2 regions of the Nonomuraea terrae genome follow, and region 2 is predicted to be linked to the other one. Evidence: riboswitches for the same ligand, from Rfam matches in the RefSeq annotation. Region 2 holds a riboswitch; the other holds the start of a gene.
The links. Region 2 has a riboswitch for S-adenosylmethionine ahead of ACIBP6_RS32365 (aminotransferase class V-fold PLP-dependent enzyme). Riboswitches for the same ligand answer to the same signal wherever they lie in the genome.
Positions count from the first base shown of each region.

Region 1: linked by a shared signal. The riboswitch ahead of thrC (threonine synthase) and the one ahead of ACIBP6_RS32365 (aminotransferase class V-fold PLP-dependent enzyme) in region 2 are both predicted to bind S-adenosylmethionine.

Region 1 covers NZ_JBITLL010000009.1:626,392-640,689, reverse strand. Annotated here, with positions in the region: gene ACIBP6_RS45275 (ABC transporter permease) at 1-372, shown strand, start outside; gene ACIBP6_RS45270 (ABC transporter permease) at 365-1,342, shown strand; gene ACIBP6_RS45265 (ABC transporter ATP-binding protein) at 1,356-2,393, shown strand; gene ACIBP6_RS45260 (ABC transporter ATP-binding protein) at 2,377-3,393, shown strand; gene ACIBP6_RS45255 (S8 family serine peptidase) at 3,444-4,547, opposite strand; gene ACIBP6_RS45250 (hypothetical protein) at 4,544-5,014, opposite strand; gene ACIBP6_RS45245 (SAM hydrolase/SAM-dependent halogenase family protein) at 5,226-6,032, opposite strand; gene ACIBP6_RS45240 (DUF3263 domain-containing protein) at 6,123-6,422, shown strand; gene otsB (trehalose-phosphatase) at 6,463-7,233, shown strand; gene ACIBP6_RS45230 (hypothetical protein) at 7,268-7,843, shown strand; gene ACIBP6_RS45225 (MFS transporter) at 7,821-8,981, opposite strand; gene ACIBP6_RS45220 (trehalose-6-phosphate synthase) at 9,016-10,440, opposite strand; gene ACIBP6_RS45215 (RNA polymerase sigma factor) at 10,558-11,112, shown strand; SAM riboswitch class I at 11,192-11,332, shown strand; gene thrC (threonine synthase) at 11,346-12,578, shown strand; gene ACIBP6_RS45205 (MoaD/ThiS family protein) at 12,603-12,878, shown strand; gene ACIBP6_RS45200 (cold-shock protein) at 13,124-13,324, shown strand; gene groL (chaperonin GroEL) at 13,650-14,298, shown strand, end outside.
Region 2 covers NZ_JBITLL010000006.1:630,054-644,351, reverse strand. Annotated here, with positions in the region: gene lysX (bifunctional lysylphosphatidylglycerol synthetase/lysine--tRNA ligase LysX) at 1-396, opposite strand, end outside; gene ACIBP6_RS32410 (hypothetical protein) at 556-1,017, shown strand; gene ACIBP6_RS32405 (type III pantothenate kinase) at 1,061-1,843, opposite strand; gene ACIBP6_RS32400 (L-aspartate oxidase) at 1,847-4,372, opposite strand; gene panC (pantoate--beta-alanine ligase) at 4,456-5,292, opposite strand; gene ACIBP6_RS32390 (Rossmann-like and DUF2520 domain-containing protein) at 5,314-6,204, opposite strand; gene ACIBP6_RS32385 (chaplin) at 6,551-6,784, opposite strand; gene ACIBP6_RS32380 (SAM-dependent methyltransferase) at 6,977-7,939, shown strand; gene ACIBP6_RS32375 (cytochrome P450) at 7,923-9,116, opposite strand; gene ACIBP6_RS32370 (TerC family protein) at 9,116-9,877, opposite strand; SAM riboswitch class IV at 10,022-10,137, shown strand; gene ACIBP6_RS32365 (aminotransferase class V-fold PLP-dependent enzyme) at 10,448-11,650, shown strand; gene ACIBP6_RS32360 (DoxX family protein) at 12,628-13,467, opposite strand; gene ACIBP6_RS32355 (NADH-quinone oxidoreductase subunit D) at 13,589-14,298, shown strand, end outside.

The DNA of each region.
Region 1 (14,298 bases), on a different contig from region 2:
TCCATCGCGTACCTCACCAGGCTCACCAGGACCAGCCTCGCGGAGACCCTGCGGTCCGACTACATCCGCACGGCCACGGCGAAGGGTCTGTCCAGACGCCGCGTCGTCGGACGGCACGCGCTGCGCAACGCGCTGATCCCGCTGATCACGTTCCTGGGCGCCGACCTCGGTCAGCTGATGGGCGGCGCGGTCATCACGGAGACGATCTTCAACCTCCAGGGGATCGGCAACCAGCTCTTCATGTCGGTCTACCTACGTGAGCAGCCGGTCGTCGTCGGGATCATCACCGTACTGGTGCTGATCTACATCTTGGCCAACCTGGTCGTCGACTTGTTGTACGCCGTGCTCGATCCGAGGATCCGCTATGAGTAACCCAACCCCGCCGGTCGGGCCGGGTCTCCCCGAGACGCAGACCATGGTCTCGGACACGGTGCCCGCGCGGGCGCCGGAACGCGAGGGCAAGCACGCCAAGAAGGGCGGCAAGCCGGCGAGCCTGTGGACGGACGCCTGGTACGACCTGCGGCGCCGGCCGATGTTCATCATCTCGGTGGTCATCGTCGCCATCCTGCTGATCATGTCGATCTGGCCGTCGCTGTTCTCGTCGATCGATCCGTTCAACGCCCGTTCGTGCGACCTGGCGACGGCGCGTCAGGGGCCCAGCGCCGGCCACCTGTTCGGGCGCGACAACCTGGGCTGCGACCTGTACGCGAGGACCGTCTACGGCGCCCGCAACTCCATCGTGATCGGCGTGCTGACCACGCTCTTCACCACGGTCGTCGGCGGCCTGCTGGGCATCGTCGCCGGCTACCGCGGCGGCGTGGTCGACACCGTCGCCTCCCGCCTCACCGAGGTCTTCTTCGCCATCCCGTCGATCCTCGGCGCGCTGCTGATCGCGGCCACCTTCCGCGGCAAGGCCAACAGCATCCTGCTGGTCATCCTGGCGTTGTCGGTGCTGGGCTGGCCGATGGTCTACCGCATCATGCGAGCCGCGGTGATCACGGCGAAGGGCCAGGACTTCGTGATCGCGGCCAAGGCGCTGGGCGCGGGATCCGGCCGGATCATGTTCCGCCACCTGCTGCCCAACTCGGTGGCCCCGGTCATCGTCGTGGCCACGATCAACCTGGGCACGTTCATCGCGGCCGAGGCCGCGCTGTCGTTCCTGGGCGTCGGTGTGCAGTCGCCGGACATCTCGTGGGGCCTGATGATCGCCGACGCGCGCAACCGGTTCCTCGAGGCGCCGCTGCCGCTGGTGATCCCGGCGGTGTTCCTGAGCATCACCGTGCTCGCGTTCATCATGATGGGCGACGCCGTGCGCGACGCGCTCGATCCGAAGCTCAGGTAGAAGGGGGGATCACGTGAAGAAGACGTCCGCGGACGTGTTGCCCGCCGAGGGAGGGCTGGGCGACGCGCCGCTGCTCGCCGTCGACAACCTGCACGTGGAATTCCACACGCGGGCCGGTGTCGTACGCGCGGTGAACGGCGTGAGCTACACGGTCGGCCCCGGCGAGACGCTCGCGGTGCTGGGCGAGTCCGGTTCGGGCAAGTCCGTGACGGCGCAGGCCATCATGGGCATCCTCGACATGCCCCCCGCGGTGATCCCCCAGGGGGAGATCCGGTTCAAGGGCACCGACCTGCTCAAGCTGTCGGAGCACGACCGCACGCAGGTGCGCGGCCAGCGGATCGCGATGATCTTCCAGGACGCGCTCTCCGCGCTCAACCCGGTGTTCACCGTGGGCTGGCAGATCAGCGAGATGTTCCGGGTGCACCGGGGCATGTCCAAGTCCGACGCCATGAAGAAGGCCGTCGAGCTGATGGACCGCGTCCGCATCCCGGCCGCCAAGCAGCGGGTGCACGACTACCCGCACCAGTTCTCCGGCGGCATGCGGCAGCGCATCATGATCGCCATGTCGATCGCGCTCGACCCCGAGGTGCTCATCGCCGACGAGCCCACCACGGCGCTCGACGTGACCGTGCAGGCGCAGATCATGGAGTTGCTGGCCGAGCTGCAGCGCGAGAGCCAGATGGGCCTGATCCTGATCACGCACGACCTCGGCGTCGTGGCCGACGTGGCCGACAAGATCGCGGTCATGTACGGCGGCCGCATCGTCGAGAACGCCCCGGTGTACGACATCTACCGGGCGCCGGCGCATCCGTACACGAAGGGTCTGCTCGACTCGATCCCCCGGGTCGACCAGAAGGGCCACGAGCTGTACGCGATCAAGGGCCTGCCGCCCAACCTGCTCGACCTGCCGACAGGCTGCGCGTTCCACCCCCGGTGCCCGTTCCGGCAGGAGAACTGCGTGACCGACGCCCCCCCGCTCTACGAGATCAGCGGCACGCGCGGCAGTGCCTGCCACTACTGGAGGGAGGTCCTCGATGGCGAGCGTCGGTGAGCCGGTTCTCGAGGTACGCGATCTGGTCAAGCACTTCCCGCTGAACCAGGGGATCCTCTTCAAGAAGCAGATCGGCGCGATCAAGGCCGTCGACGGCGTCTCGTTCGACCTGCACAAGGGCGAGACGCTGGGCATCGTGGGCGAGTCGGGCTGCGGCAAGTCCACGCTCGCCAAGGTGCTCATGGCGCTGGAGCGGCCGACGTCGGGCTCGGTGAAGATCGGCGGCCGGGACATCGCCAAGGCCAGGGGCGGCGAGCTCAAGACCATGCGCCGCAACATCCAGATGGTGATGCAGGACCCGTACACCTCGCTGAACCCGCGGATGACGGTCGGCGACATCATCGGCGAGCCGTACGAGATCCACACCGAGGTGGCGCCGAAGGGCGACCGCCGCAAGAAGGTGCAGGAGCTGCTGGATGTGGTCGGGCTCAACCCCGACCACATCAACCGTTACCCGCACCAGTTCTCGGGCGGTCAGCGGCAGCGCATCGGCATCGCCCGTGGCCTGGCGCTGCAGCCGGAGATCATCGTCTGCGACGAGCCGGTCTCCGCGCTCGACGTGTCGATCCAGGCGCAGGTGATCAACCTGCTGGAGCGGCTGCAGGACGAGTTCGGCCTGGCCTACATCTTCATCGCCCACGACCTGTCGGTGGTGCGCCACATCTCCGATCGGGTGGGCGTGATGTACCTCGGCAAGTTCGTCGAGCTGGGCAAGGACGCCGAGATCTACGAACGGCCCGCGCATCCGTACACGCAGGCGCTGCTGTCGGCGGTGCCGGTGCCCGACCCCGAGGGCCGGGAGCGGCGTGAGCGGATCATCCTGCAGGGCGACCCGCCGTCGCCGGCCAACCCGCCGAGCGGGTGCCGGTTCCGTACGCGGTGCTGGAAGGCGCAGGAGATCTGCGCCCAGGAGGAGCCGCTGCTGCAGATCCGGCCGGGCACGGCGCACCTGAGCGCCTGCCACTTCGCCGAGACGCACGACGTGGTGCACGCGGGCTGACCCGCCGCACGGGGCCCCTGGGAGTTCTGTCTTCCGGGGGCCTTCGCGTGTCAGCGGCGTTCACGGCGGCGCAGGAGCACCCGCGCCGACATCGCCAGCGCCAGCAGCACCATGCCCGCGACCACCGGCGCCCTGGAGACCGGAGCCGTCCTGATCTGGGCGGAGCCGCGGGTGGCCAGCCGTTCGGCCTCGCGCAGCGCGAGCAGCGCGTTGACCACGCCGTGGCCGTAGGCGGGGCTGTAGCCGTCGGCGGGCCGCCGCCGGGTGCCGAGCTCGATGGCCATCCGCACGTCGTAGGGCGACATGCCGGGGTGGGCCGAGCGGATCAGCGCGGCGATGCCCGCGACCATGGCCGCCGCCGAGCTGGTGCCGTCGCTCACCACGTACGAGTCGCCCGCGTCGGCCGTGACGATGTCGGTCCCGGGCGCCACCACCGACACGTAGTACTGCCGGTTGGAGAACGGCGCCACCCTGAGCCGCCGGTCCACCGCGCCCACCGCGATCACGCCGGGGTAGGCGGCCGGGAAGTTCTTCCTGTTGGTGGAGGCGCCGTCGTTGCCGGCCGAGGCGACCAGCACGCAGCCCTTGCCGATCGCGTACTGGACGGCCTCCTCCTCCGAGGCCGAGCCCTCCCACGAGCCGCTGCCGCCGCCGAGCGACATGCTGATCACGTCGGCGCCGTGGTCGGCGGCGTACCGGATGCCCCGGGCGAGGGCGTCGCGCCCGCCGAAGCGCTCCTTGCCGCGGCGCGGGTCGCCGCTCTCCAGCGTGACGCGGACCGACAGCACCGTCGCGGCGGGCGCCACGCCGAGGACGCCGCCCCTGGCGTCGTCGCCGTGCCCGCGCCCGGCGATCAGGCTGGCCATGGCGGTGCCGTGGCGGCCCGACGGGCCCCGGTCGAAGCCGGTCAGGTCGGGGCCCTGGATCACGGCGCCGCGCAGGTCGGGGTGGCGGCGGTTCACGCCGGTGTCGAGGACGGCGACCACGGCGCCCTCGCCCCTGGCCGACCGCCACGCCTCCGGCAGCCGCAGCGCGGCGAGCTGCCACTGGCCGGCCCTGGCGGCCTCGGCCACCTCGTCGGAGGCGCTCGCCGCCCCGGCCACCAGCCCGCCGGCCAGGCCGGCCACCAGGAAACCCGCGATCAGGTGTCTCATACGCTCAACGACCGGTGCAGGGCGGCGGCCAGCTGCCAGGCGGCGTCGCGCAGGCGCGGCACGACCAGGTCGCCCGGCTGGTACGCCCGCCCGTCGGCGTAGCCCGCGGCCGTGGCGACCAGGTAGCGCTCCAGGCAGGGGACGACGACGCCGGTGACGTACTGGCGCTCGCCGAAGCGCTCGGCGGGGCCGCCCGGGAAGGCCACGGGCCGCACGGTCGCCGGCCGCCCCGCCCCGTGCGGTCCCACGCGGGGCCGGTCGAGCACGGCGACGCCCACGGTGGCGACGAAGGTCTGCGTGCTGTCGGCGTACGTGGCGCGCAGGGTCGTGCGGCAGCCGGGCGGCACGGCGGCCGGCTGGAACGCCTCCCGGCAGGAGGCCGCGGGCGCGACCCCGGCCAGCACGTACGTGACCCGGGCGCCCGACGGGCTGACCCCGGGGACCGAGCCGGGGAAGATCCGCGCCATCGGCCAGGGAGGAGGGAGCTCCGGCGCGGGCGGCCAGATCGCGGACAGTATGGCGAGCAGGACAAGAGAGAGGTGGTGGCACACAGGGAACCTCGAACGGGGGGAGGGGCGCCCGATCAGTCCGTGCATTCTGACACGTGACTCGCCACCCAATCCGACGGTTCAGTAAACAGTCCGATACGCGGAGTAGTTCCGATTTGCCGTTTTTGCTCTAATTCATGGGCGAAAGTCGGACGTGTGCGCCCGGGGGAAGTCCCAGCCGCTGCGCCGCGTCCCCCGAGTTCACCGCGATCGCGATCAGCCCGGCGGAGTCCTCGAAGGCCACCAGCTCCCCGGGCGGCACCGCCGCGTACGTCTCCCGGTACGGCAGCGACAACTGCCGCCGCCCCAGCCGCACCCCCAGCGTGTCGCCCACCCGCACGCCGAGCGCCTGAAGGTCGCCGGCCGCGATCGACAGCTGCGTGTTGCCGTAACGGTCGACCGAGACGACCTCGCCCTCCACCGAGCCCTCGCGCACCAGCGACGTCGGCTCCGGCAGCGCGACCAGGCGGGACACCGGCACCTCGGGCCCCAGCTCGGACGGCCGCAGCCCGGCCGTGAGCCGCCCCGCGACCGGCGCGAACACGTCGCGCCCCGGGAAGGTCGGCGAGACCGGCCGCAGGAAGTGCTCCTCGTTGCTGATCTCGTACGCCGCCCGCGCGCCGCCGCAGGCGTGTACCGCCCACGACAGCAACCCGTTGTCGGGCCCGATGAACACCCGGCCGCCCGCCTCGATCGCCACCGCGCGCCGCGCGCCGCCCGCCCCGGGATCGACCGCGCCGATGTGCACACCCTCGGGGAGGTAGGGGATGGTCTGGGCGAGAACCGCCGCGCCGCGCCGTACGTCGCCGGCGGGGATCAGGTGGCACACGTCGATCACCCGGGCCTCGGGGGCGATTCCGGCGATCACTCCATGACAGGCGGCCACATAGCCGTCTTCGAGCCCGTAGTCGGTGAGAAGTGTGATGACAGAGGTCACATCTGGTGACTGTACGTCTCGCAAACCATCGTGAACAGCCGCAGCGCGCACATTACGATGGGCACGCCTGCCCCTTCCGAGGAGGACACCATGGGAGCTCCGCTCAGCGGTGACGATGCTGCCCAGGAGCCGTCCCGCCGTCCGTTGTCAGAACGCGAGCTCGAGATCCTCGCCTTCGAGCGCCACTGGTGGCGCCACGCGGGCGCGAAGGAACAGGCCGTCAAGGAGACCTTCGGCCTGTCCGCCACCCGCTACTACCAGTTGCTCGGCGGGCTGATCGACCGGCCGGAGGCGCTGGAGCACGACCCGATGCTGGTCAAGCGGCTGCGCCGGTTACGCGCCACCCGCCAGCGCGACCGGGCGGCCAGAAGGCTTGGCATGCGCCCCTGACACGGTGGGTACGGGGGCCCGCGTGAGGAACATCCCTGGAATGGAAGCGATCCTGAGCGATCCGGCGGGCGCCGTGATCGGGCTCGACTTCGACGGCACCCTGTCGCCCATCGTGCCCGACCCGGCCAAGGCCGTGATCCACCCGAAGGCGCCCGAAGTCCTCGCCGAGCTGGGCGCCCACGTTCTCGCGGTGGCCATCGTGACCGGCAGACCCCCGGCCACCGCCCTTGAGCTCGGCCCCGGCCTGGCCGACGTGCCGAAGCTCGTCGTGCTCGGCCACTACGGCTTCGAACGCTGGGAGGCCGGGCGCGTCTCCGCCCCGCCGCCCCCGCCGGGAGTGCCGCGGGCCGAGGCCGAGCTGCCGTTGCTGCTCGACTCGCTCGGCCTGGACGGCGTGACCATCGAGGACAAGGGCCGGGCCGTGGCCGTGCACACCCGGCGCAGCCCCGACCCCGAGGGCGCGCTGGCCGCCCTGCGCGAGCCGCTGGCCAAGCTGGCCGGCGAACACGGCCTGGTCATCGAGCCCGGGCGCATGGTGCTGGAGCTGCGGCCGCCCGGCATGGACAAGGGGCAGGCGCTCAGCCTCTTCCTGGCCGAGCGGAACGCGCGCTCGGTGATGTTCGCCGGCGACGACCTCGGCGACCTGGCGGCCTTCGACGCCGTACGCGCCTCGGGGCTGCCCGGGGTGACCGTGTGCAGCGGCTCCGCCGAGGTGACCGCGCTGAGCGAGCGGGCCGACATCGTGGTCGAGGGGCCGGAGGGGGTCGTGGCGCTGCTGGCCGAGCTGGCGTCCGCGTTCAGCCGTTCGTGACTCGCCTGCAAGCGGGAATCCCTAGTCTCGGCGCATGTCGAAGCGCTTCCTCGCCGTCGCCGCCACGGCCGCGGCCGCCGTACTCGCCGTCCCCACCGCAGCCCACGCGGCCCCCGCCCAGCCGCTGAAGCTCCGGGGCGGGCTGACGCTCTACCTGCCGATCGAGTGGGAGGTCCACCGCGTCAACCCCGACTGGACCAAGGTGGTCACCGGCAAGTGCGCCCACCCCGGCGGCGGGTACGGCACCCCGGGGTGCGACAGCTTCTGGATCCTCGGCCCGAAGGCCATCAAGGCGGGCAACGAGCTCTTCCGTCCGTACAACGGCGCGAAGCCCTTCTACCCCGCCACCGACGTGCAGAGGTGCCCGCACAACGGCAAGTGGGGCCAGGTCCTCGGGGCGGCGCGGGTCAAGGGCCTGCGCCAGGTCGGCCCCGGCCACCGGGCGGCCTACCGGGAGTGGAAGGCCACCTGCGTCTCCTACACCGACGGGGCCGTGAAGTCCCGGTACGTGCAGCGCGAGTGGTACCTGCCGCGGACCCGCGTCCTCGTCGTCGACCAGTGGAACACCCCGGGCCTGGCCGACGCCCTCAGGAACGCCGACTGGAAATGAGCACCCCGGCGACGGCCAGCCCGATGAGCACCGGCACCATCAGGAACGCGGTGCGGGTGCCGAACCCGTCGGCGAGCGCGCCGAGGGCCAGCGGGCCGGCCGCCATGGCCGCGCCCGCCCAGATCGGCGAGGCCGCCGCCGCCAGGTCCGACCGGCCGCCGGCCCCGGTGATCAGGCCGGTCATGGCCAGCGGGAAGTGCAGCGAGGTGCCGAGCCCGCAGAGCGCCAGCCCGGCGTACGACAGCGCGGGGTGGGTGCTGAGCCAGAAGACCAGCCAGCCCGCGAACGTCACCGCCAGCGCTCCGGCGAACAGCGGCGCGGGCGGCAGCCGCAGCGCCAGTTGCGCCCCGGCGAAGCGCCCCGCCGCCATCCCGGCCACGAACGCGGTCAGCCCGGTGGCCGCCGCCGCGGTGCTCAGGCCCGTACGGGAGGCGAACAGGTCGGCCGCCCACAGGTTGAACGTGAACTCCATCGCCACGCAGCAGAACAGCACCAGCCCCGCCATGTGGAAGCGCCAGCCGGGCCGCCCGGCCGGGCCGCCGGCGACGCCCGCCGCCTCCCGCACGGCGGGCCAGACCCGGCCCATCGCCAGCGCGAGCAGCACGCTGGCGACCGGCGTGACCAGCAGCGCGGCCCGCCAGCCGAGCGTGGACTGCGCGACCATGCTGAGCCCGAACGTCATCCCCATGCCGACCACGACGCCGACCGCGTTCGCCTCGCTGATCGCCGCGGGACCGGCGGGGCCGTGGTGGTCGCTGAGCGCCGCCATGGCCGTGTAGAGCAGGATCGAGCTGAAGCCGCCGGACACGCCGTAGCCGAGCAGCGTCAGAGGCTGGGCGTCGGACGCCAGCACCAGCAGCACACCGGCGTTCATGCCGGCCAGGCCGGCCCAGCTCGTCACGCGGCGGCCGTACCTGCGGGTGAGCGGGGACAGCGCGAGGCCGGCCGCGATCGTGCCGAGGGCCATGGCGGTGCCGTGCAGCCCGGCCACGGTGGCGGAAGTGCCCTGGTCGGCGCGCAGCAGCGGCAGCGCGGCGCTCAGGCCGTAGAGGTAGCTGGCGAACGTGCCGAGCTGGAGGTAGATGAGCCAGGTCGGGCGGTCTCTGACCAGCCGGACGCGGGGTAAGACCGAGGTCACCCGGCAGCTCCCTGGACGGGGGGATGAGACCCCCTCATGCTAGGGCGTCGAGCTGCGCGGCCAGCCACCTGTCCGGGGGCAGCGCCGTGGCCGCGGCGTGCAGCCGGTCGCGGCGCCTGCGGCGCTCCTCCTCCGGCATGACCAGCGCCTCGTGCAGCGCCGCGGCGGTGCCGCTGATGTCGTACGGGTTGACCAGCAGCGCGTGCGGGCCCAGCTCGGCCGCCGCGCCGGCCTCCCGGGAGAGCACCAGCGCGCAGTGCGGCGACAGCACCGGGCCCTCCTTGGCGACCAGGTTCATCCCGTCGCGGATCGGGTTGACCAGCAGCACGTCGGCCATCCGGTACGCGGCCAGGGAGCGCGGGTAGTCGTCGTCGACGTTGAGGATCACCGGGGCCCAGTCCTCGGTGGCGTAGGCGTCCTCGATCTCCTGGGCGCAGCGCTGCACCGACGCGGTGTACTCGCGGTATTCGGGCAGGTCGTGGCGGCTCGGGTAGGCGAAGGCCAGGTGGACCACCCGCCCGTGCCACTCGGGGTGGGCCGCCAGGAACTCGCCGTAGGCCACCAGCCCGCGCACGATGTTCTTCGACAGCTCGGTGCGGTCGATGCGGACGATCAGCCGGCGGTCGCCGACCTGCTCCCTGAGCACCGTCATGTGCGACTCGACGTCGGGCTCGCCGGCCCGCTGCCGCAGCGCCGCGCCGTCGACGCCCAGGGCGTGCACGCCGATGCGGGTCGTGCGGCCCTGGTGGGTGACCGTGCGGGCGACGCGGTCGGCCTCGGCGCCGAGCAGCCGCTCGCAGCAGTCCATGAACAACTGCGCCCACCGGTCGGTGAGGAACCCGGCGTGGTCGGCGCCGAGAATGCCTTCGAGCACCTCGCGGGCCACCTCGTCGGGCAGCAGCGAGAAGTATTCCGGCGGCGCCCACGGCGTGTGGCTGAAGTGGGCGATGCGCAGGTCGGGCCGCTCGGCGCGGAGCATCGCCGGGGTCAGGGTCAGGTGGTAGTCCTGCACCATCACGCGGGCGCCGTGACCGGCCTCCTCGGCCAGCGCCAGCGCGAACGCGCCGTTGTAGTCGCGGTACGACTCCCACTCGCGGGCGAACTTCGTGCCGAAGTTGGGCGCGTTGGGGATGTCGTAGAGCAGGTGGTTGACGAACCACAGGGTGGAGTTGGCCACGGCGTTGTAGGCGCGGTGGAAGGTGGCCGGCGGGATGTCCAGCATCCGCAGCGGGCCGGTGTCGTAGCCGGCGTGGTCGATGCGCCCCTCGGGAGCCTGGCGTACGGCGCTGCGGTCGCCGTCGGACAGCGCGGCGCAGACCCACAGCAGGCCGTCGTCCTTGACCACCCCCGACAGCCCGGAGACCAGGCCACCGCCGCCGCGTTTCATGGTCAGCTCGCCTCCGTCGGAGACGGTGAAGGAGACCGGACCCCTGTTGGAGGCCACCAGGACGCTGTTCATCGAATACCTCCGAGGAGACCGGCAGTGGAGCGGAAGGCCGGGCCGCGACGGTTGGAATCCCCTCCCCTTCGGGAAGGAGGACGTCAACCGGGCTCCCTTCGATCTAGGATCCCAGCTATGGCGCTTGATGAGCTAACCGAGGAACTCGCCCGCTCCGCCGCCGCGGGGGACCACCGCGCGCTGGGCGAGCTCCTGGCGCGGATCGAGCCCGACGTGATGCGCCACTGCTCGCGGATCCTGCCCTACCACCAGGACGCCGAGGAGGCCTCGCAGGACACGTTGCTGGCGGTGGCCCGCAACATCGGGCGGTTCGAGGGGCGCGCCAGGTTCAGCACCTGGCTGCACATCGTGACGGCCAACTGCGCGCGCACGACGTACCGGTCGCTCAAGCGACGGGCGGCCGAGCAGACCTCCGACGAGCTGCCCATGCAGAAGCCCGACGCACGGCGGGTGAGCGTGATCGCCGGCTCGCGGCTCGACCTGCTCGACGCGATGGAGGCGCTGGAGGCCGACAAGCCCGACCTGGCGCAGGCGCTGGTGCTGCGCGACATCGTCCAGCTCGACTACAACGAGGTGGCCGAGCAGCTCGGCATCCCGCTCGGCACCGCGAAGTCCCGCATTCACCAGGCCCGCAAATACGTGCAGGCCGTGCTGGGGGACGACTACCGCTGAGACCGTGCGTCTCGTATAGTGAGACGGGTGGTAATATCGGCCACTTAGGCGGGTAGAGTCCATTTCAACAACTTCATATTGCTCATCCAGAGGGGTGGAGGGACCGGCCCTGCGAAGCCCCGGCAACCCTCCCGGCTTGTGACTCGCGACGTGGCGAGGCCGACCGGGACAGGTGCCAATTCCGGTTCGCGGTCAAGGTGGCCGTGGGCGAAGATGAGGGAAGGCCTCGCTTCATGTCGCTCGACTTTGGTCCTGCTGTCGCTCTGTCCTGCCGCGAGTGCGGCGCTCGTTACCCGCTCGGCCCCATCTTCGCCTGCGAAGAGTGTTTCGGGCCGCTTGAGGCGGCCTACGAATTCGGCGAGGTGACGCGGGCGCAGATCGAATCAGGCCCCGCCAACATCTGGCGCTACCGCGCACTGCTTCCCGTTCCGGCCGACGTGGCCACCAAGCCCAATATGAACCCGGGCTGGACGCGATTGGTCAAGGCCGGAAACCTCGGGCGAGCGCTCGGTATCAACTCCCTTTATGTGAAGGACGATTCCGGAAACCCCACCCACTCCTTCAAGGACCGGGTGGTCGCGATGGCCGTCGAAGCGGCGCGCAACTTCGGTTTCCACACCCTTTCCTGCTCGTCCACCGGCAACCTCGCGGGCGCGGTCACCGCCGCCGCCGCGCGGGCCGGCCTCGAGGCGTGCGTGTTCATCCCGGCCAACCTGGAAAAGGCCAAGATCGCCATGGCCCGCGTCTTCGGCGGGCGGCTCGTCGGCATCGACGGCACGTACGACGAGGTCAACCGGTTCTGTTCCGAGCTGATCGGCGACCCCATGGGCGACAAGTGGGGCTTCGTCAACGTCAACCTGCGGCCGTACTACGCCGAGGGCTCCAAGACGCTCGCGTACGAGATCGCCGAGCAGCTCGGGTGGCGGCTCCCTGAGCAGATCATCGTGCCGATCGCCTCAGGCTCCCAGCTCACGAAGATCGACAAGGGCTTCAAGGAGCTGGTCGCGCTGGGCCTGGTGGAGGACACCCCGTACAAGATCTTCGGTGCGCAGGCCGCCGGGTGCTCACCGGTGTCGACGGCGTACAAGGCCGGTCACGACGTCGTGCAGCCGGTCAAGCCCAACACCATCGCCAAGTCGCTGGCCATCGGCAACCCGGCCGACGGGCCGTACGTGATCGACATCGCGCGGCGCACGGGCGGCGCGGTCGAGGACGTCACCGACGCCGAGATCGTGCGGGCGATCAAGCTCCTCGCCTCGACCGAGGGCGTCTTCGCCGAGACCGCGGGCGGCGTGACCGTCGGCGTGCTGAAGAAGCTCACCGAGACCGGGCAGCTCGACCCCGAGGCCCTGACCGTGGTGCTCAACACCGGCGACGGCCTCAAGACGCTCGACGCGATCAGCGACGACGCCGTGCCGACGGCCGTCATCAAGCCCTCTCTCGACGCGTTCCGCGCGACTGTCTGACAACCAGGAAAGGCAAGTTAAATCATGAGCGTTTCTGTGCGGATTCCCACCATTCTGCGCACCTACACCGGGGGGAACGCGGAGGTCAGCAGCGAGGGCGCGACGCTTCGTGACGTGCTCGCCAAGCTTGACTCCGACTTCCCGGGGATCGGTCCGAGAATTCTGGATGAATCGGGCAAGATTCGTCGTTTTGTCAACGTTTACGTTGGGGAAGAGGACGTCCGTTTCGCCCAGGGTCTCGACACCCCGGCCCCGGAGGGCACTCAGATCTCCATCATCCCCGCCGTCGCCGGCGGCTGAGCCCGGCCCGACTCCACACTCCTGAAGGCGCCCCTAGTGGGCGCCTTCTGCTTTTCCGGTTTCATTTAACGTTGTACTACTCGCGCCGGAGCAAATAGCGGTTCGCAGATTGACTCTGTTGCCAAACCCCTTGCCACAGGTATGGTCGAGGGCGATCGTCTCGACTGATTTTCCGTTAAGTCGGGCGATTACAGGTCCCGCGGAGGAATGGGCGAGATCTGTGAGACAAGTAAGAGGAGTCGGAAGTGGCGCAGGGCACCGTCAAGTGGTTCAACGCGGACAAGGGCTACGGCTTCATCGCGGTAGACGGTGGTAAGGATGTATTCGTCCATTACTCAGCGATCCTGATGGACGGGTATCGATCTCTCGAGCAGGGTCAGCGCGTCGAGTTCGAGATCACGCAGGGGCAGAAGGGGCCGCAGGCGGAGGCCGTCCGCTCGGTCTGATCAGCGGTCGCCGGCAAGCGCGTGACGGGTTCGCACGGCAGCGCAGTCCGTGCGGGCCGTCGCCCTGGTTTCCTCGACTCTCGTACGGCGGGCCGCGTGGCGGCTCGCCGTACAGACTTCATGAGCTGGGCGTAAACCCCAGATGGGGAGGCGTTCGCTTGCACTCGGCAGGGTAGAGTGCTAAACAGTTCGTTGGCACTCTGTGCAGCAGAGTGCCAACTCGGATCGAGACGATGGGGTCTGCCGAACGGAGATGCTGACCCATGCCGTCGCGGGCGTCGGCTCGGTCCTTGTAAGCCACCCTGCATCTGGGAGGTCTAGCCTTATGGCAGCCAAGATGATCGCGTTTGACGAGGACGCCCGGCGCGGTCTCGAGCGCGGTATGAACCAGCTCGCCGACGCCGTCAAGGTGACCCTCGGCCCCAAGGGCCGCAACGTCGTGCTGGAGAAGAAGTGGGGCGCTCCCACGATCACCAACGACGGTGTCTCCATCGCCAAGGAGATCGAGCTCGAGGACCCGTGGGAGAAGATCGGCGCTGAGCTGGTCAAGGAAGTCGCCAAGAAGACTGACGACGTCGCCGGCGACGGCACCACGACCGCCACCGTGCTCGCCCAGGCGCTGGTGCGCGAGGGCCTGCGCAACGTCGCCGCCGGCGCCAACCCGATGGCCCTGAAGAAGGGCATCGAGGCCGCCGTCGAGCGCGTCAGCGAGGAGCTCTCCAAGCTGGCCAAGGACGTGGAGACCAAGGAGCAGATCGCTTCGACCGCCTCCATCTCCGCCGCCGACCCCGAGATCGGCGCGCTCATCGCCGAGGCGATGGACAAGGTCGGCAAGGAAGGCGTCATCACCGTCGAGGAGAGCAACACCTTCGGCCTCGAGCTCGAGCTCACCGAGGGCATGCGCTTCGACAAGGGCATGACGTCGATGTACTTCGTCACCGACTCCGACCGCATGGAGGCCGTGCTCGAAGACC
Region 2 (14,298 bases):
CCAGCTGTCGGCCAGGATGGACAGCTCGCCGCGGCGCGAGGTGATGACCTCGCCGGTGACGCCCACGTGGTCGCCCAGGTCGACGTCGCGCTTCCAGGAGGCCAGCGACTCCTCGCCCACCTTGTCGAGCGAGATCATGACCTGGAGGTCGGCGCCGCCGTCGCGGAGCGTGGCGAAGCACAGCTTGCCGCCCACGCGGTTGAGCATGACGCGCCCCGCGACGCCCACCGTGTCGCCGGTGGCGAAGTCGGGCTCCAGGCCCTGGTATTTCTCCCTGACCTCGGCGTTGGTCGCCGTACGGGGGAAGGTCACCGGGTAAGGGTCGACGCCCTCGTGACGAAGGCGGTCGAGCTTCTCCCTCCGGATGCGCATCTGCTCGGGAAGTTCGTCGCTCACAACATCAAAGGGTAGGGGATATGGCGAACTGCAAGGACTCGTCGGTTAGCTGCATGATGCGTGCAGGGTCGCTGCAAGAGACCCGGCATACCAATATCCCACGAGCTCAGGGGGGAGCCGGCAGGGAGCCGGCCCGCATGGGGAGCTCGGGGAGACACGATGTACAAGAAGATCGCGACCGGGTTCTTCGCCGTCGCCGCCACCACCGCTGTGGCCCTCTCGCTCCCGGCAGCCGCCAGCGCCGCGTCGTACGACCGCTCCGAGTCCTTCGGCCCCGTCTACGCTCAGCGCTTCCTGGCCAAGGCCGAGGGCCGGATGTTCGTCGACTGGGACCGCAGGGGCCGGTCCAACGAGGTCACCGTAAGCGGCCGCCTCCAGGACCTCGACCGCCGCTCGTACGAAGAGGGCGGCAAGTGCGCGTACGTCTCGTTCCAGGCCAACGACTTCCACCGCCACTGGAACACCGTCTACACCGACAGGTACTGCGGCTTCCCCGGCTCCGAGCGGATCTCCTTCCGCGAGGACGACGTCCGCAGCCTGCGGGTGCGGGTCTGCCAGGTCGGGCCGCGCGGCGGCTTCCCGACGAACTGCGGGCGCTGGGAGTACCTCAGCACCCGATGACATCCGAGACGAGCGGCCCCCCTCTCCGTGAGAGGCGGGGCCGTCAGGCGGTGTTGCGGTGGTAGACCAGCCGCAGCCCGATGAGCGTCAGCCACGGCTCGTGCACGTCGATCGAGCGCGACTCGCCCACGACCAGCCCCGCGTGACCGCCGGTCGCGACCACGGTCACCTCCTCGGGGTCGTCGGCGAGCTCGGCGACCATGCGCTCCACGATGCCGTCGACCTGGCCCGCGAAGCCGTAGATGATGCCGGCCTGCAGCGCCTCGACGGTGTTCTTCGCGATCACCGAGCGGGGCCTGACCAGCTCGACCTTGTGCAGCTGCGCCCCCGCGGCGGCGAGGGCGTCCACCGAGATCTCGATGCCGGGGGCGGTGACCGCGCCGATGTATTCGCCCTTGGCCGACACCGCGTCGAACGAGGTCGCGGTGCCGAAGTCGACGATGACGCAGGGGCCGCCGTACTGGTCGATGGCGGCCAGGGCGTTCACGATGCGGTCGCTGCCGACCTCTTTGGGGTTGTCCATGCGCACGGGCACGCCGGTGCGGATGCCCGGCTCCACGATCACCGCCTGCACGTCGCCGTAGTAACGGCGGCACATCTCCCGCATCTCGTTCAGCACGCTCGGCACGGTGGAGCAAATGGCGATGCCGTCGACGTCGGCGCCCTTGAGCAGGGGGGACTGCGTCAGCAGACCCTGGAGCACGACCGCGATCTCGTCGGCGGTGCGGCGGGCGTCGGTCGCCAGCCGCCAGTGCTCGATGACCTCCTCACCCTCGAAGAGCCCCAGCACCGTGTGCGTGTTGCCGACATCGATCGTGAGCAGCATCCATTACCCCCGCAGATCCAGAGCGATGTCGAGGGCCGCCGCCGAATGCGTCAGCGCTCCCACCGCAAGGTAGTCGACGCCAGTTTCCGCCACATCACGGGCCGATTCCAAGGTCAATCCCCCACTTGCCTCAAGCGCAACCCTGTTTTCCGCTCGGGTTCTCACGAGATTCACCGCTCCAGCTGTGTCCTCGACCGTGAAGTTGTCCAGGAGCACCAGCTCGGCTCCCTCGTCCAGCACCGGTTCGAGCTGGTCGAGCCGGTCGATCTCCACCTCGATCGGCAGCTCCGGGTAGCGCTCCCTGACCAGACGGAACGCCTCGGCCACGCCGCCCGCGGCCACCACGTGGTTGTCCTTGATCAGGGCGGCGTCGGACAGCGACATGCGGTGGTTGACGCCGCCGCCGCAGCGTACGGCGTACTTCTCCAGCGCGCGCAGGCCGGGCAGGGTCTTGCGGCTGTCGCGGACGCGGGCGCCCGTGCCGCTGATCGCCTCGACCCACCTCGCGGTCAGCGTGGCCACCCCGGACAGATGGGTGAGCAGGTTCAGCGCCGTACGCTCGGCGGTCAGCAGGGCGCGCACCGGCCCCTCGACGGTCATGAGCACGTCGCCGGCCCGTACGCGCTCGCCGTCCTTGGCGCGGCGCTCGGCGCGCGCGGCCCCCAGCCGGACGAACACCGCCTCGGCCACCGCGAGCCCGGCCACCACGCCGTCCTTGCGGGCCACCACGTCGGCCGCGGCACGCTGCTCGGCCGGGATGGTGGCCAGACTCGTCACGTCGCCCTCCTCCTGGAGGTCCTCCGCCAGCGCACGATCGATCAGCGCGTCCACCTCGGCCGGGTCGAGCCCGGCCGAGGTCAGCTCCTGCGCCAGCCGTGACGGCATCGCGTCCCCATGCGGTGTGTACGTCATGCCCAGCCCCTCCTCGTTCAGGGTCACGTCCAGGTGGCCCAGCCATTCGTTGTCGTCGCGGGTGTCGTGGTCCTCACGCCAGTGGGAGCCGCGGGTCTCCAGCCTGGCCGCCGCCGCGCCGGTCAGCACGGTGGCGACGGTGAGCAGGTTCGTCGTCTCCCACGACTCGGTGCACGGCGGCACCTCGACCGGCGTCCAGCGGGCGTCGCGCAGCGCCCTGGCGGTGGCGACCAGCGACTCGCGGCTGCGCAGCACGCCGGCCCCGGTGCTCATGTGGGCCTGGACGCGCGGCCTGACCCGCGGGTCCACCAGCCCGGACGCGGCCCCGCCTGGGACGGGTTCGCCGGGCGCGGGGCGTACGGCGTGGATGTCCTCGGCGATGCGCTCGGCGAAGACCAGCCCTTCCAGCAGGGAGTTCGAGGCCAGCCGGTTGGCGCCGTGCACGCCCGTGCAGGCGACCTCGCCGCACGCGTACAGACCCTCGATCGAGGTACGGCCCCGCAGGTCCGTGCGGACGCCGCCGCTGGCGTAGTGGGCCGCCGGCGCCACCGGGATGAGGTCGGTGGCCGGGTCCACGCCGTGCTCCCGGCAGACCGCGTAGATCGTCGGGAAGCGCGACTCCCACTTGTCGCGGCCGAAGTGGCGGCCGTCGAGGAACATGTGGTCGCGGCCGGTCTCGCGCATCCTGCGCATGATCGCCTTGGCCACGACGTCACGCGGCGCCAGGTCCGCCAGCTCGTGCACGCCCGCCATGAACCGCTCGCCCTCGTGGTCGACCAGGAACGCCCCCTCTCCCCTGACCGCCTCCGAGATCAGCGGCTGCTGGCCGGTCGAGCCCGCGCCGAGCCAGAGCACGGTCGGGTGGAACTGGACGAACTCCAGGTCGCGCACCACCGCCCCGGCCCGCAGCGCGAGCGCCACACCGTCGCCGGTGGAGACCGCGGGGTTGGTGGTCGCCGCGTACACCTGGCCCATGCCGCCGGTGGCCAGCACCACCGCCCTGGCGTGCACCGCGCCCACTCCGTCGCGCTCGCCCTCTCCCATGACGTGCAGGGTCACGCCTCTGGCCCGGCCACGGGCGTCCTTCAGCAGGTCGAGCACCAGGGCGTGCTCGATCACTTCGACGCGGGCGGCGCGTACGGCCTCGGCGAGCGCCCGCTGCACCTCGGCGCCGGTGGCGTCGCCGCCGGCGTGCACGATCCGGCGCCGCCGGTGCCCGCCCTCCCGCGTGAGCTGGAGCTCTCCGTCGGCCGTGCGGTCGAACCGGGCGCCGCGGGCCATGAGCCGGCGCAGCGCCCCCGGCCCCTCGGTCACCAGCGTGCGCACGGCCCGTACGTCGCACAGCCCGACCCCGGCGAGCAGCGTGTCGTTCAGGTGCTCCTCCGGCGTGTCGCGCGGGTCGAGCACCGCCGCGATGCCGCCCTGGGCCCAGCGGGTGGAGCCGGACGACAGCACGTCCTTGGTCACGACCAGGACCCTGGCCGCCGGGTCCAGCTCGGCGTACCGCAGGGCCACGGTCAGGCCCGCGATGCCCGAGCCCACGACGACCACGTCCGCCTCGACGGTCCAGCCGGGGGCGGGAGCGGTCAGCCGCAGGGGAATCGCCGGTGCACTCATGGGGGCTCTCCTCATCTGAGGCGATTTCGTCAACATGACGATAACGCCACGCGCGTCGTGCGCATGCCCCGGGGTGCGGTCGATCAGGCGGGGTTCAACGTGACGGTGACGTTGTCGATCAGCCGCGTGGAGCCCACCCTGGCGGCCACCGCGAGCACGGCCATGCCGTGGTACGCCTCGTTCACCTCGGTGAACGTGGCCGGGTCGACCAGCGCCAGGTAGTCGAGCTCCAGCTTCGGGCCGGCCTGGGCGAGCACCTCGTGCGCGGCCGCACGGATCTTGTCGGGGGTCAGCTGGGCCGCGCCGGCGCGCAGGGCCCGCGAGAGGGCCAGCGCCACCTTCCGGTCGTCGTCGGACAGGTAGCGGTTACGGCTGGACAGCGCCAGGCCGTCGGGCTCACGCACGGTCGGGCCGCCCAGGACCTCGACCGGCACGTCGAGGTCGGCGACCATGCGGCGGATGAGGGCGAGCTGCTGGGCGTCCTTCTGGCCGAAGACCGCGAGGTCGGGGCGGACGAGGTTGAACAGCTTGAGCACCACCGTGAGCATGCCGTCGAAGTGGCCCGGCCGGGAGGCGCCCTCGACGACCCGGCCCATCTCGCCGGCGGACACACCCACCTGCCGGCCGGGCGGATACATGTCCTCGACGGACGGATGGAACACCACGTCGACGCCCTCGGCCCGGCACACGTCCAGATCATCATCGAACGTACGGGGATAGCGCGAAAAATCCTCATTAGGCCCGAACTGGAGGGGATTGACGAAGACGCTGACCACGACCTGATCCGAGCGCACCCGAGCCTGCCTGATCAGCGAACGGTGCCCCTCGTGCAGCGCGCCCATGGTCGGCACCAGTGCCACCGTTCCCTCGCGGCGGGCCGCGACGAGGTCTGCCCGGTTCCTGGCGACGATCAGATCCATGGTTGCCCTTTCACGCGACGGTCAGGTCCATATATTGCCCCCCAGCGCGTCGAGCAGCCGCTCCGCCTCCTCCGGTTTGAGCAGCCCGGCGGCCAGCGCGCGGTCGGCTGTGAGCCTGGCCAGCGCGACGTAGGCGTCGGCCGCCTCGGGCGCCGCCAGGATCAGCGCGTCGACGTGTTTGCGCACCGTGCCGGCGTCGCCGCGCACGACCGGGCCGGTCAGCCCCGCGATGCCGAGCCGCAGCACGTTGTCGAGCGCGGCGCCGAGCAGCGGGCCGAGCATGCGGCCGGGATGCTCGACGCCGATGCGCCGCAGCAGGTCGGACGACTCGGCGATGAGCGTGACCATGTGATTGGACGCCCCGGCCAGGGCCGCGTGGTAGAGCGGGCGATCGGCGTCCGCGATCCAGACCGGCTCGCCGCCCATCTCGATCACCAACGCCTCGGCCACCGGGCGCACCGCCTCCGGCGCGGTCACGCCGTAGGAGATGCCGGTCAGTTTGTTGAGGTCGTCGTCGCGGCCCGTGAACGTCATCACCGGGTGCAGCGCGAACGGCAGCGCGCCCGCGGCCGCCGCCGGGTCGAGCACCGACAGCCCGTGCGCCCCGCTCGTGTGCACCAGCATCTTGCCCCGGAGGTCGGCCCCGGTGGCGGCCAGCCCGCTGACCAGCGACGGCAGCACGTCGTCGGGCACGGTCAGCAGCACGAGCTGGGCAGCGGAGACCACCTCGTCGGGCGGGGACGGCTTGACCCCGAGCCGCTCGGCCATCCACCGCTGGGAGTCATCCGACACGCCGCTCGCGGCCACCACGCGGTGGCCCGCCTGCGCGAGCGCGGCTCCCAGGGCCGATCCGACCTTGCCCGCCCCCAGCACGCCGACAGTCAGCCGTGCCGGCCGATCACCTGCGTCCATGACGTCTCACCCCTGTCGACCCGATGGCATCGCCATGCGTAACGGCCTGTTGTGTTGCCCACGGTAAGCCACGCCCACCGGCCCTCAGCCAGGGGGCATGCCACCGTGACTGGGGCTTTGCTGCCGGTTGAGTTATCGACAAAAGCGACAAGGGCATACAAATCGTGCACCCCCTGTCGGAAGAGATGAGGAGAGGGGTTCATCGCATGGCGGCGGGCGCCGAGTCCGTTTGGGACCGACGCCCGCATCGGATGCGACCTCTTGGAGGTGCGCCGGCTGGCCAACCGCCGACTGACCAGCCGGGAGAGGAGCCCGGACCGGCCTGCGCCGGCCCGGGCTCTTTCTTCTACCAGTGACGCTTGTACCCGTGGACCCCCGCGCCGCCCTTGCAGCCGGCGACCGCGAAGCCGAAGACCGCGACGCCGTTGCCGCAGACGTTGACCGGGGCGTTGATCGGGACGCGGACTTGGTTGCCGGAGATGATGCCGCCCTTGCCGCTGGTGATGTCGGCGTGCGCGGCGGGGGCGGCCAGCGTCATCGCGGCGACGGCTCCGGTGAGGACCAGGACCTTCTTCAGCATGAGGGGCTCCTTTCGGTTGCGCGGCCATGGCCGCGGGGGGTGCTTGCTCGAGCGAACCCCTCCGCCATTCGGTTCTGATGACGAAGCGCATTCACTCGATGACAACAAGTAAAGGCTAGCGCAAGACCGCCACGTTGAGTAGTCATGAAATTACTCCGCGTTCTGTCGGCGAGTCATGAGATAGTCCAGGGCATGTGGCTCACCTGGCGCGCCGCGACGGAACGCGCGCTGTACGGCGAGAAGGGCTTCTACCTCCGCGAACGCCCGTCAGGCCACTTCCGCACCTCGGTCAGCGCGTCGGCGGTGTTCGCCGACGCGGTCCTGAGGGTGCTGTCGGAAGTGGACGCGGAGCTCGGCCACCCCGCCGGGCTCGACCTGGTCGACATCGGCGCCGGCGAGGGCGTGCTGGTCACCCAGGTGCTGGCCGCCGCCGGCCCCGGGCTGCGCGACCGGCTCCGCGTCACCGCCGTCGACGTGTCGCCCCGCCCGCCCGGCCTGCCGGAGCGCGTCCGGTGGTCGCGCAGCCTGCCCGCCCAGATCACCGGGCTCGCCGTCGCCAACGAGTGGCTCGACAACGTGCCGCTCGACGTGGTGGAGCAGACCCCCGACGGGCCACGGCTGGTCATGGTCGACGTACGCACGGGCGAGGAGCGGGTCGACGGCCCGCTGCGCCGGGCCGACCTGGCCTGGCTCGAACGGTGGTGGCCGCTGCCCTGCGTGGGGGCGCGGGCCGAGATCGGCCGCCACCGCGACGAGGCGTGGGCCTCGGTCGTGGCCCGCCTCACCAGGGGCAGGGCGGTGGCCGTCGATTATGCACACCCTGTGGACAACCGTCCCCTCCACGGCACGCTGACCGGATACCGCGACGGCGCGGTCGTCCCGCCCGTACCCGACGGGAGCTGCGACATCACCGCCCACGTCGCGCTCGACGCGTGCGCCGAGGCCGGGCGGCGGGCCGGCGCGATATCCACAACCTTGTCCACACAGCGCGAGGCGCTGCGGGCGCTGGGCGTCACAGGGGCCCGCCCGCCGCTGGAGCTGGCCCGCACCGATCCGAGCGGCTACCTCAGAGCCCTGGCCAGGGCGTCGGAGGAGGCCGAGCTGATCGACCCGGCCGGGCTCGGCGGCTTCGGCTGGCTCAGCCAGCGGCGCTGAGCTCCAGCGCCTCCAGACCGCGGATGACGTAGCCCGGCTTCCACGACGGCTCCGCGCGCAGCTCCAGCGTATCCGCCCGGTCCAGCAGCGCGCCGAACGACTCCATGAGCTCGATGCGGGCCAGCGGCGCCCCCAGGCAGAAGTGGATGCCCGCGCCGAACGAGATGTGTGGGTTGTCCACCCGGCCCACGTCGAGCCGGTCGGGGTCGGGGAAGACCGCCGGGTCGCGGTTGGCCGAGCCGAACAGCAGCGCCGCCTCCGTGCCGCGCGGGATGCGCACGCCGTGCACCTCGATGTCCTCCAGCACCCAGCGCTCGAACATCTGCAGCGGCGTGTCCCAGCGCATCAGCTCCTCGATCGCCGTGGGCAGCAGGGAGCGGTCCTCGCGCAGCCGGGCCAGCTCGGCGGGGTTCCTGAACAACGCCCACCAGCCGTTGCCCGTGACGTTCACGGTGGCCTCGTGGCCGGCGTTGAGCAGCAGCACGCAGGTGCCGACCAACTCGTCCTCGGTCAGCTCGTCGATCTGGGTGAGCGCGCTGACGAGGTCGTCGCCCGGGACGCGGCGGCGATCCGCGGCCAGGGCCTTGAGGTAGTCGGCGAACTCCGTCGCCGCGCGTACCGCCGTGTGCTGGGCCTGCGGGGTGGGGTTGAGCTCGTACATGCCGCAGATATCGGCTGACCAGGGGCGGAGCAGGTGGCGGTCGGCCTCGGGGATGCCGAGCATCTCGGCGATGACCGTCACCGGGAGGGGCTCGGCGACCTCGGCGATCAGGTCGCCGCCGCCCTTGTCGACGTACGCGTCCACCAGGCTCCGGGCGATGGCCCGGACCTGGGGACGCAGTGACTCGACCATACGCGGGGTGAACGCCTTCGAGACCAGCCGGCGCAGTCTGGTGTGCACCGGCGGCTCGACGTCGAGCATGCCCGCCCTGATCACCCGCCAGAACGGCTCCTGGAACTCCGGCTCCGGCGGCCTGCCGAACTCCTCGTGCGTGGCCACGTGCAGGTACGACCGGCCGAGGCGGCGGTCGCGCAGCAGCGCGTTGACGTCCGCGTGCCGCGCGACGAGCCACTGGCCCGTCGGCTCGAAGTAGCTGACGGGCGCCTCGCGCCTCAACTCGTCATAGACCCGGTACGGGTACGCCACGAAATCCGGATTCCAAGGATCAAAGCCCACTAGTGCATCTTAGAAGCCGTTTCTCCCTCCGCCGAGGTCGCGACCTTCTTGCGCTGCCTGCTGCGCATCCGGATGTTGAGCAGCTCCACGACGACCGAGAACGCCATCGCGAAGTAGATGTAACCCTTGGGGATGTGCTGGTCGAGCCCCTCGGCGACGAGCACGACGCCGATGAGCACCAGGAACGCCAGCGCCAGCATCTTGATGCTCGGGTGCTGGTCGACGAACCGGCTGATCGGGCCCGAGGCGAAGAGCATCACCAGCACGGAGACCACCACGGCCGCGATCATGACGCCGATCTCCTCCACCATGCCGACCGCGGTGATGACCGAGTCGAGCGAGAAGACGATGTCCAGCAGCATGATCTGCACGATCACCGACGTGAACGAGACCGCGGCGGCCTGCTTGCCGTCCTCGCCGTGCGCCACGTCCATCGTGTGGCTGATCTCGGTGACGCTCTTGGCCAGCAGGAACAGGCCGCCGACCAGCAGAATCAGGTCACGTCCGGAAATTTCATGCCCGAGGACGGCGAAGAGCGGCTCCGTTAACTGGACCACCCACGACAGGCCGAGCAGCAGGAGCAGCCGGCTGATCAGCGCGGCGGCCAGGCCCAGCACACGTGCCCGCTCCCGTTGTTCGGGCGGCAGCTTCCCCGCGAGGATGGAGATGAAGATGATGTTGTCGATCCCCAGCACGATCTCCAGGGCGACGAGGGTGAAGAAGCCGATCCAGATCTGCGGGTCGGTCACCCAATCCAACATCGGCGCACCTCCATTGACTAGTAGCTGACGGTTTCCGGTAGCAACGAGCCGGGCGCGGCATAAGTTCGCGCTTGCGGTTGCCGGCAAGGTGTCGGATGGGGGGCGTGCGATGAGCGGTTTGTCCTTGGTATAGTCCCCGGCGTAGGTCATGAGTGCCAGCGACAAGCCCCGGCTAGCTGGCCGGCAACCCTCGCGTCCGCGGCGGGGTGCCCCGGGTGAAGACCTGGTCCGCCACGGGGTGTGGCGGGCAAGCGCGGGCTCCGTGGCTGCTCCCAGGGGTCCGACGACCCTTGCAGGAGGCATGCCGTGTCGACCCTGACGATCTTCAGCTCCGTCCCCGCCCAGACGACCCCATCGCAAACGGGCCCGTCGAAGCCCGGTTCGTCGCAGCCCGGCCAGTCACAGCCGGGCAAGTCACAGTCCGGCCAGTCACAGTCCGGCTCGTCACAGTCCGGCTCGTCGAAGACGGGCGCGGCGCAGACCGGCGCATCGCCGGCCGGCCAGTCGGAGCTCGGCCCGTCGCTTGCCGGTCTCTCGCAGGCCGCCGAGGCGGAACGTCCTGTCCCGGCCGTGCTCGGCGCCGACCTCCAGGTGCCGGTGAAGGGCGGCAGGCTCGTCGGGTACGCCAACCTCGACTACGCCGCCAGCGCCCCCTGTCTGGAGCCGGTCAGCGCCGCCGTCGCGGCCGCGCTCCCGGCCTACTCCAGCGTCCACCGCGGCGCCGGCTACGCCTCGCAGCTCACCACCGCCCGCTACGAGCAGGCCCGCCACACCGTACGGGCCTTCGCCGGAGCCCGTCCCGACGACGCCGTCATCTTCACCCGCAACACCACCGACGCCACGAACCTGCTGGCCGGCTGCCTGCCCGAAGGCACCACCACGGTGGTCTTCGACACCGAGCACCACGCCTCCCTGCTCCCCTGGAAGACGTCCGTACGGCTGGCGCCGCCGGCGTTCCCCGGCGAGGCCGTACGCGCGGCGGACGAGGCGCTGGCCGCCATCGACGGGCCGAAGCTGCTCGTCGTCACCGCGGCCTCCAACGTCACCGGCGAGCTGTGGCCCATCGCCGCCCTGGCGCACATCGCGCACCGCCACGGGGCCCGGATCCTCGTGGACGCCGCCCAGTACGTGCCGCACCGGCGGCTCAACCTCACCGCGCTCGACCTCGACTACGTGGCCTTCTCGGGGCACAAGCTGTACGCCCCGTTCGGCGCCGGCGTGCTGATCGGTCGACGCGACTGGCTGGCCGGCGGAGAGCCGTACCTGAAGGGCGGAGGCGCGGTGCGCTCGGTGAGCGACACCACCGAGTGGCACGACGACCCGGAGCCCCGCCACGAGGCCGGCACCCCGAACGTACTGGGCGCCATCGCCCTGGCCGCCGCCTGCGACGCTCTGACCGCCACTGACTGGACCCCACTCGTCCGGGAGGAAGAACGCCTGATCGCACGCCTGCGGTCGGGCCTCGCCGCGATCAAGGGCGTGCACGAGCTGTCCCTATGGGGCGACGACCACCCCCGGGTGGGAATCGTCTCGTTCACCGTCGCCGGCTACACGGCCCGCGAGGTGGCGGAAATCCTGTCCAGCGAGTACGGCATCGGCGTCCGCGACGGCAAATTCTGCGCCCACCCCTTCCTCCAGCACCTCCTGGGCGAGGCCGACGGCGGCTGCGAAGACGACACAGCCTCAGCCGTACGCGCCTCCATCGGCATCGGCACCACCGACGAACACGTGGACCGCCTCCTCAACGCCCTCCACGCCCTGACCACCCCCTGACGTCGGCCGGGTCACGATCCGCCAGGCTTCGGCCGACGACCTCCGGTAGCCGGCCGAGAGCCACCGCACGCGCCCCGAACCGCCCCACCATCCTCGACCACGAGCGCACCTCCGTCGTGGTCGGGCAGGGCTGGCCACGCACGGCCGACCACGCATGGCTGGCCGCACCCGGCCGATCACGCACGGCCGACCACACACGGCCGACCACACACGGCCGACCACACACGGCCGGTCACGCACGGCCGACCACACACGGCCGGTCACGCACGGCCGACCACACACGCCTACAGTGCCCGCGCGTTCGACGAAGTGCCGTCGGGCCACGATAGGAACGCTGGATCGCCAGCCCTGCAGATTTACGGCGGAGAGGCCCACGTGTCTGGTGTGCCGGCGTTCTGGGTGGTGGCTGATGCTCTCGCGATCCATGCAGCCTTGCATCGCTACGGCATGACCCGGCACAGCAGCCCCGTAGCACACGGTCAGCGCCGGCACCGGCCAGCACCTGGTCAACGCCCTTCCACCCAGCACGCGACCGAGCCGACCCGGCACAGCGGCCCCCAAGCAGAGGCAGCGCGCCCGCACGCCGCCGACACCACCGGCGACACGACGACCGGCGGCACGGCGGCACGGCGGCGGGGCACCGCTGACAGCACCACAGCACCCCGGCGCAGCACCGCTGACAGCACCACAGCACGACAGCACCCCGGCGCAGCACCGCTAGCAGCACCACAGCACGACAGCACCCCGGCGCAGCACCGCTAGCAGCACCACAGCACGGCGACAGGGCGCCGCAGGCGGAATCACCGCCCGTGCACGCGGCGTTCCAGCCACGCCGTTCGGCCCATGCGACGGCCCCGACCACCGACTGGATCCCACCCCTGGTTTCTCCCTTCACAGGACCTCAGCCACAGACTGTGAGGTGGAAGGGCACTCAGCCCGGCAGGGGTGGACTATCCCTGGCCGGCGGAGAGGGTGCGTCAGCGGTTTGGTGGTTTGCGGTGTTGGGGTGGTTCGTCGGCGATGAGGGCGTCGATGTCTCGCATGTCCTCGTCGCTCAGTTTGCTGCCCGCGCCTCTCTCTGATGGCTGGTGCGGGACCTTTGGTCGGTCGGTTCGGTCCCTCGCTTCCGTTGGCGTGGTGCGGCCACCGGTCTGGCCGGCCTCCGGGCCGCCGGGCGGGCCCGCCTCCGAGCGGCCGGTGGTTCCGGCGGCTGTTCCGCCGGCTGCGCCCGCCGCCGTGCCGCCGGTCGTCGTGTCGCCGGTGGTGCCGGTGGTGCCGGTGGTGCCGGTGGTGCCGGTCGTGCCGGTGCCGGTCGTGCCGGTGGTGTCGATGTCGGTGTCGGCGTCGGTTCTGGTGCGGCTTGGGGTGTGCGCGGCCAGTTCGCGTTCCATCTCCCGGCGTTCCGAACGCCTGCGGAACATCGCGTGGAAAATGCCGTCCAGGCCCAGCCGTCCACCGCCCAGCGCCAGGAAGAGCAAGCAGAGCGCCCCCAGCGCCCCCGCCAGCTCCCATCCGCCTTCGGAGACCAGGACACCGCGTTCCCAGTGCGCGAACACGATCGCGCCGAGCATGTTGAGCAGCAACAGCAGCGCCACCGGCCGCACCAGCAGCCCAAGGATCAACAGGACGCCGCCGATCATCTCGACCGCCATCGCGTACCCGGCGGCCAGGTCAGGCATCGGAATCCCCATTTCCGAAAAACCCTGAGCCGTGGCTCTGTGTCCGCCCTGCCATTTCTGCCAGCCGTGGGCCACGAAGATCACGCCAGTGGCAATCCGCGCGATGAACGCGGCTATGTCAAACACAACTCTCTTCATGGTGCTATCTCCCCCCGTTCCCGGTATTCCTCCCCGTGTCCGGCTTCGGAATGCGTTTCATGCCATCTCTTGACCATCCCCCGCGCTGGCCCGCCCAACGGGACGGTGGCAGCATGGCCGTATGACGGAACGCGTGGTGGGAATCGGCGCGGGCGCGAAAGAGCTGGCCACCGAGGACATGGTCCTCAACATCGGCCCACAGCACCCGTCCACCCACGGCGTGCTGCGGCTCCGGCTGACCCTCGACGGCGAGCGCATCACCGCCGCCGAGCCGATCGTCGGCTACATGCACCGGGGCGCGGAGAAGTTGTTCGAGGTCCGCGACTACCGCCAGATCATCATGCTGGCCAACCGGCACGACTGGCTGTCGGGGTTCGCCAACGAGCTGGGCGTGGTGCTGGCCGCCGAACGCATGCTCGGCATGGAGCCCCCGGTGCGGGCCGTGTGGGCGCGTACGCTGCTGGCGGAGCTCAACCGGGTGCTCAACCACCTGATGTTCCTCGGCTCTTACCCGCTGGAGCTCGGCGCGATGACGCCGCTGTTCTACTCCTTCAACGAGCGCGAACGCATCCAGGCTGTCATGGAGGAGATCTCCGGCGGGCGCATGCACTACATGTTCAACCGGGTCGGCGGCCTGAAGGAGGACCTGCCGTACGGCTGGCTCGACCGGGTGTCGGAGGCCGTCGCCGAGACCCGCCGCCGCGTGCCCGACATCGAGGATCTCATCCTGCACAACGAGATCTTCATCGCCCGCACGAAGGGCGTCGGCGTGCTCTCCCGCGAGCAGATCATGCAGTACGGCGTGAGCGGCCCCGTCGCCCGCGCCTCCGG